3 regions of the Faecalibacterium taiwanense genome follow, and region 2 is predicted to be linked to each of the others. Evidence: predicted binding sites of a transcription regulator. Region 2 holds the regulator's gene; each other region holds the start of a gene.
The links. The regulator HrcA, encoded in region 2, represses chaperone genes, less so after heat shock. The targets are predictions, from matches to a motif close to TGTTAGCACTCNNNNNNNNNGAGTGCTAACA.
Positions count from the first base shown of each region.

Region 1: the regulator HrcA is predicted to act here: its motif matches at 1,231-1,261, upstream of groES (co-chaperone GroES).
Region 3: the regulator HrcA is predicted to act here: its motif matches at 1,213-1,243, upstream of PXT33_RS05990 (Hsp20/alpha crystallin family protein).

Region 1 is NZ_CP155552.1:1,539,259-1,541,523, reverse strand. Features, by position in the region: gene groL (chaperonin GroEL) at 1-813, opposite strand, end outside; gene groES (co-chaperone GroES) at 866-1,153, opposite strand; gene PXT33_RS07720 (diacylglycerol kinase family protein) at 1,407-2,265, opposite strand, start outside.
Region 2 is NZ_CP155552.1:354,483-356,747, reverse strand. Features, by position in the region: gene PXT33_RS01630 (nucleotide exchange factor GrpE) at 45-674, opposite strand; gene hrcA (heat-inducible transcriptional repressor HrcA) at 671-1,744, opposite strand; gene PXT33_RS01620 (stage V sporulation T C-terminal domain-containing protein) at 1,932-2,265, opposite strand, start outside.
Region 3 is NZ_CP155552.1:1,176,271-1,178,535, forward strand. Features, by position in the region: gene PXT33_RS05980 (vWA domain-containing protein) at 1-325, shown strand, start outside; gene PXT33_RS05985 (ADP-ribosylglycohydrolase family protein) at 340-1,143, shown strand; gene PXT33_RS05990 (Hsp20/alpha crystallin family protein) at 1,377-1,841, shown strand; gene PXT33_RS05995 (YitT family protein) at 2,091-2,265, shown strand, end outside.

The DNA.
Region 1 (2,265 bases), 1.2 Mb from region 2:
GTTCAGGGTGCCGCGCAGGCGGTTGACGATCAGAGTGGACAGAGCCTCGCCCTCGATATCCTCAGCCACGATCAGCAGCTTCATACCATTCTGCATGACCTGCTCCAGCAGGGGAACCAGATCCTGAATCACGCTGATCTTCTTATCGGTGATCAGGATAGCGGCATTGTCCAGATCAGCCACCATCTTGTCGGTATCGGTGACCATATACGGGGTAAGGTAGCCGCGGTCGAACTGCATGCCTTCCACGATCTCGTTGTAGGTCTCAGCGGTGGTCTTGTTCTCCTCAATGGTGATAACGCCATCGGAGGTGACCTTCTCCATAGCCTCGGCGATCAGACGGCCGATCTCGGGGTCGCCTGCAGAAATAGTGCCGACGCGGGCGATATCGTTGCTGTCCTTCACCTTCTGGCTGTGAGCCTTGATGGTCTCAACAGCCTTGGCAACAGCCTTGCTCATGCCACGGCGGATATCCATGGGGTTTGCACCGGCGGTGACATTCTTCATGCCCTCGGTGACCATGGCCTGTGCCAGAACGGTTGCGGTGGTGGTGCCGTCGCCTGCTGCGTCGTTGGTCTTGGTAGCGACTTCACGCACCAGCTGTGCGCCCATGTTCTCGAACTCGTCCTTCAGCTCGATCTCCTTGGCAATGGTCACGCCATCGTTGGTGATGACCGGTGCACCGAACTTTTTGCCCAGCACCACATTGCGGCCCTTGGGGCCCAGGGTGATCTTAACGGTGTTTGCCAGGGTATCGATACCGGCACACAGTGCCTTGCGGGCATCCTCGCCCTGCTTGATCTGCTTAGCCATAATCAAATCGCTCCTTTAAAGCTCAATTTTCAAATATCAGAGGGGAAACTGCTCAGTCCTCAACGACTGCCAGGATATCGCCCTGACGGACGATGGTGCACTCTTCGCCGTCCACCTTGACCTCGGTACCGGAGTACTTGCTGGTGAGGACCTTGTCGCCGACCTTCACAGTCATCTTGACTTCCTTGCCGTCCACAACGCCGCCGGGGCCGACAGCGATGACCTCAGCCACCTGGGGCTTTTCCTTAGCACTGCCGGTCAGGATCAGACCGCCCTTGGTGGTCTCCTCAACCTCAACAGCCTTAATGACAACACGGTCTGCAAGAGGAATGATCTTCATAGTTCTTGCCCTCCTATAGTAAAAATATAATTTAAAACTTTGCTGTGTCCAAAGGGCCTCCTGTCGGCTCTTTGGTTCTTTAGCACTCCATTTCTCTGAGTGCTAAGTGTATTGTACTCATCTTGACCCAAAAAATCAAGACCTTTTTTGCTTCTTTTTGTTAAGAATTTATGACAGATGAAAAAATCAGCCGTACAGCGAAAAAGAGACAGCTTTCTTCTTGGACAAAAAAGCTGTCTCTTCTTCTGGTTTTTCATGTTCGGTCTGCACTCTGTGCCGTCCTCTGCGCTGCAAAGCGCTCAAAAGCAGGCTTTGGCAGAAGGATGCGCCCTGCCAGCGGCTGTACCTGTACAGTGATCTGCTCCTTGGGTGCGCATTCACCGTCTGCCGTGGCAACGATCGGCCCGCGGCCATCCGCAGCGCGCAGGCTCACCTGTTTTGCGCGGCGGTAAATGAAGTACGGCTCTGCAGCCCTGACGAGCTGACCGTTCTGGAAGTGCTTGCCGCTCTTGTACATTCCCAGCAGCTTTGCAATGGTCACGCGGCTCACCTTGCGGATGATATATACATCCAGCCAGCCATCGTCGGGCTGTGCTTCCGGCGCTGCATAGAAGCCGCCGCCATAGGTGCGGCCATTGCAGATGGCACACATCAGGCAGTCCACATCCAGCGTTTCACCATCGATGGTGTACTCCACCCTGCGGCCGATGTGTCCGCACAGCTGTTCCACAATGGAAAGCACATAGGCCATCTCGCCGCCGCACAGCGGGATGCGCCGGAACTTCGGGATGCCGTAGGCAACCTGCGCATCCAGACCGGCAGCGCAGATGGTGGCCGAAAGGCCAAGGCTGGTCTGCATCAGATCGATGCTCACCGGCCCACCGGCCAGCTGGGCATCCAGATCCAGAAACTCTTCCTTTGTACCAAAGGTGCGCAGAAAATCGTTGCCGCTGCCAAAGGGCAGACAGCCCACGGCTGCATTTGCATAGCCATAGATCCCGGTGAGCGCTTCGTTGAAGGTGCCGTCGCCGCCGGCAGTGAAGACCCGCAGTTCTTCCCCGCTCTGCCGGGCCTGCTGCGCAGCGGCATTGGCCAGCTCCCGGGCATGACCG
Region 2 (2,265 bases):
CTAAGCGGATGTTATATTCAAAACCCTTTCGGGTTTCTGCTTTGTTATTCGGCCACTACAACGGTCGCATGGCGGACGATCTTATCGCCCAGCTTGTAGCCCTTCTGGTAGACCGTGATGACGGTGCCGCTCTCCTGTCCGTCCGGGGCGGGGATCTGCTGCACTGCGTTCATGAAGTTGGGGTCAAAGGGCTTGCCCAGCGCCTCGATCTCCTCCACATGGAGGGCATCCAGCGCCTTGGCGGCCTTGTCCAGCGTCATGGTCACGCCCTTTTTGTAGTTCTCGTCGGTGGTGGGGGCATTTGCTGCCATCTCCAGCGTATCCAGAATGGGAATGATCTGGTTCACCGCAAAGGAAATGCCATCGTTGAACTTCTGGTCGGCTTCGCGAGTGGAGCGCTTGCGGTAGTTCTCGTACTCCGCTGCCATGCGCAGCAGCTGGTCTTTGGCCTGTGCAGCGTTGGCTTCGGCCGCGTCCAGCTTTGCCTTTACGGCTTCCAGCTCACGGGCCTTCTTGTTGAACCAGCCGCCATCCTTCTTCTTGTCATCCTTCGGGTCGGCAGCTTCAGCAGCAGGTTCCTGTTCGGGTGCTGCCTGCTGGGCCTTTTCCTCGGGAGCCGTTTCGGGCTGCTCCGCTTCTTGAGCCGGAGCCGTCTTTTTTGCTTCTTCGCTCATTCCAGATCCTCCTTATAGATCACAGTCCGCCGGGGTACGGCAGCCTGTGGGGTGTCTTTTCGTTTGCCGCTCATGCCCTCGCCCAGCTGGTCTGCAAAGTAATGCAGCAGCGGCATCAGCTTCTGGAAGGGCATCCGGGTGGGGCCGATCAATGCAATGGAGCCCCACAGGCCTCCGCCCACCAGATACCGGTCGCTCACGATGCACAGGCCCGGGATCTGCGGTTCCAGATCCTCGCCCAGCAGCACGCTCTCACTGCGTTCTGCCGGAGGTGCGATCAGGCCAGCGGCCTGCTCCTCGTCGTTCAGCAGTGTGAGGATGTCGCCCACCTTGCCGTCCAGCTGGGGCCAGTCCAGCAGGTACTGCTCGCCGCCCAGAAATACGTGGGGCTTGACGGAATCCTGCAGGATGGCAGCCGCCGCGCTGATGACAGGCACCAGCTCCGGGTCGATCTGGCTGCACAGCTCTGCCAGCAGCCGGGTGGAAAGATCCACCGGCGCTACAAAGGTAAGGTTGCGGTTGAGCAGTGCGGCAAGTGCTGCCGCATTCTCGCGGGAAAGACCGGTGCGCACCCGTGCCACACGGGTACGAACGTAACCGGCCGTGGTAACGGCCAGCACAGCCGCTGCGCTGCGGCCCACCTGAACCACTTCATAGTGGGCGATGCACAGATCCTCGGCACACGGGGTGCTGATGGCGGCGGTGCAGCCGCTGATGGCGGCCAGCGCCTTGGCGGCACCTGCGGCCAGCTTTTCCGGCTCGTGGTCAAGGCTTGCGAACACCGCATCCACACGGGCGCGGCTCACACGATCCAGCGGCTGATCGTCGGTCAGCAGATTATCAAGGTAGTAACGGTAGCCCTTGGCACTGGGCACACGGCCCGCGCTGGTGTGGGGCTGCTCCAGCAGACCCAGCTTTGTCAGCGCCGCCATCTCATTGCGAAGCGTTGCGCTGGAAACTGCCATGTCAAAGTAGTTTGCCAGCACGCTGCTGCCAACGGGCTCGCCTTCGAGACCATACAGCGCCACGATCGCCTGCAAGACTCGCTGCTTGCGTGCATCCATCGTCATAGCGCCTGCCTCCTTTTTGCGTTCGCTTTGTTTGTTTAGCACTCCTTGTTCCTGAGTGCTAAGACCATTATAGCCAATTTTCCGGTGCTGTCAAGCCCCTTGGAAAAATGTTTTAAAAGATTCATAATTCTGTCATAAACGAAGAAAGCGCCCTCCTTATTATAAGGAAAGCGCTCCGGCATGTTCTTTACTCTTCCATCTGCCTTGCCAGAAATGCCGCTGCCACATTCACGGCCTTGAGCTGGGCGGCATCCGGCGTGGCCGTGCGGTCTTCGGTCAGCAGGGCCACCACGCCGGTCACATCGCCTGCCGCAATGATGGGTGCGGCACACAGCACTGCTCGGGGCGAGCCTTCGCAGGGCAGGATGCACTTTTCGGCAATGCCCTCGCTCTGGTACAACCTGCGGCCATCCATCAGCTTTTCCAGCGGCTGGCTGATGCTGCGGTCGGCCAGCTCCCGCCGGCCGGAGCCGCTCACCGTAAGGATGCGGTCACGGTCGGCCACCAGTGCGGTCAGCGCA
Region 3 (2,265 bases), 820 kb from region 2:
CATTACCACGGACGGGCTGGAAAACGCCAGCAAACGGTTTAGCTATGAGAAGATCCGCCGGATGATCGAGCGGGAAAAAGAGCAGTACGGCTGGGAGTTCCTGTTCCTTGGTGCTAACATGGACGCCGTGAAGGAAGCTGCCCGCTTCGGCATCTCGTCCGACCGGGCTGTGCGGTTTGAGAATGACGCACAGGGCGTGGCGGTCAACTACCACGTTGTTAGCGAGACAGTCTCCCGGATGCGGGAAGCACCCTGCTGCGCGTCCATCGGCGCAGAGTGGAAAGAACAAATCGAAGCTGATTTCCAGAAGCGGCATCATAGGTAAGGGAGGAAACAGCCATGTTAGGAGCAATTTTGGGTGACATCGTGGGCAGTCCCTATGAATTTGACCACAACAATTACAAGCACAAGGATTTTCCGCTGCTGAGCGAGAAATCGCACTTCACCGATGATACCGTCATGACCGCTGCGGTGGCAGTTGGTCTGATTGACGGAAAGGGTCTGCCGGAGAGAACATTTTGTGCAGTGCAGCATGAAATGCGGCTCTGGGGCCGTAAATATCCCCATGCCGGTTACGGCGGGATGTTCCGCCGGTGGCTGCACGCAGAAAATCCGAATCCCTATGGCAGTTTCGGTAACGGCTCGGCTATGCGGGTGTCGGCAGCGGGCTGGCTGTTCGATACGCTGGACAAAACGCTGGAAATGGCAAAAGTGACCGCTGAAGTCACCCACAACCACCCGGAGGGCATCAAGGGCGCACAGGCCACGGCGGCAGCAATTTTTCTGGCTCGTACCGGCCACAGCAAGCCGGAGATCAAGCGGTATGTGGAGCAGACCTTCGGTTATGACCTGAACCGTACCTGCGATGAAATTCGGCCGACCTATCATCATGTGGAGACCTGTCAGGAAACTGTGCCGGAAGCAATCATTGCTTTTCTGGAAAGCGTCAGTTTTGAGGATGCACTTCGCAATGCGGTCTCTCTGGGCGGCGACAGCGACACCCTTGCCTGCATCACCGGCGGCATTGCCGAAGCTTTTTACGGGATGCCGCAGGAACTGCGGGACGAGACTTTGAAACGTCTGCCGGAGGATATCCGGGAAGCATATGAACTGTTGTGCTTCATGATTGCCAAGATGATATAAAATGCGATGATGCGACTGAATTTTGAAAAGATTGCATAGGATTTTATAAAAGTATTATTCTTTCATGAATTTTAGCACTCTTCTATTGACACTGCTAATGAACGGTGCTATAACAGTGGCGTGCTCAGGAGGAAGGGCAAAAGGAGAGCCGCGAGGCTCCCCGGAAAGCCCTTCTGAATGGACGCTTCAGATTTTTTGCCCCGACCCGAACGCCGGGATTGGAGGAATGATTTATGCTTATGCCAACTGTTTTCCATGAAAACCTGTTCGATGATTTCTTCGATCCGTTCTGGAATGACGCTGCACTGGAACGTATGATGAACCGTGAGGCTCGTGATACCTTTGGTAAGCGCGGTGCAAACATGATGAAGACCGATGTCAAACAGACGGACAACGGCTACGAAGTAGCTGTTGACCTGCCGGGCTGCAAGAAGGAAGACGTTCAGATGGATCTGAACGACGGCTACCTGACCATTCAGGCAGTGCGCAGCCACAGCAACGACGAAAAGGATAAGAAGGGCCGCTATCTGCGGCGCGAATCCTTCTCCGGCACCTGCGCGCGCAGTTTCTACGTGGGCGATGTGAAGAAGGAAGACATCCACGCAAAGTTCGAGGATGGCGTCCTGCACATCGAGCTGCCTGCTCCTCAGCAGACGAAGGCTTTGCCTGAGAACCCGAACCTGATCGAGATCGAGTAAAACGCCGGTCGTGTGCGCCAAGGCACAACGCACATAAGATGCCCCCGGAGAGCCGCAACAAGCCCTCCGGGGGCATTTTTGTTTCGCTATCTTTTCCGCAAGGGAAAATCATGGTATACTGAGAACAGCAACTCGGAATTTATGGAGGTACTTCACTATGGAATACAAACGCTTTGGCGGTAAGCTCCTTGTCCGCATCGACAAAGATGAGGAGATCGGTGAAACAAATTTGATTTTAGGGGGACAAAGATGAGTGATGTAAAAGGAAAGACCGGCGCAGTCCTGAGGGAGACGGCAGTCCTGACCGGGGCGGTGGCGATCATTGCGGCGGGCGTTTTCTTTTTTCTGGTGCCGAGCCATACATCCGTCAGCAGCATTTCCGGCCTTGGCATCGTGCTGTCCAATTTTGTGCCGCTGCCCTTGT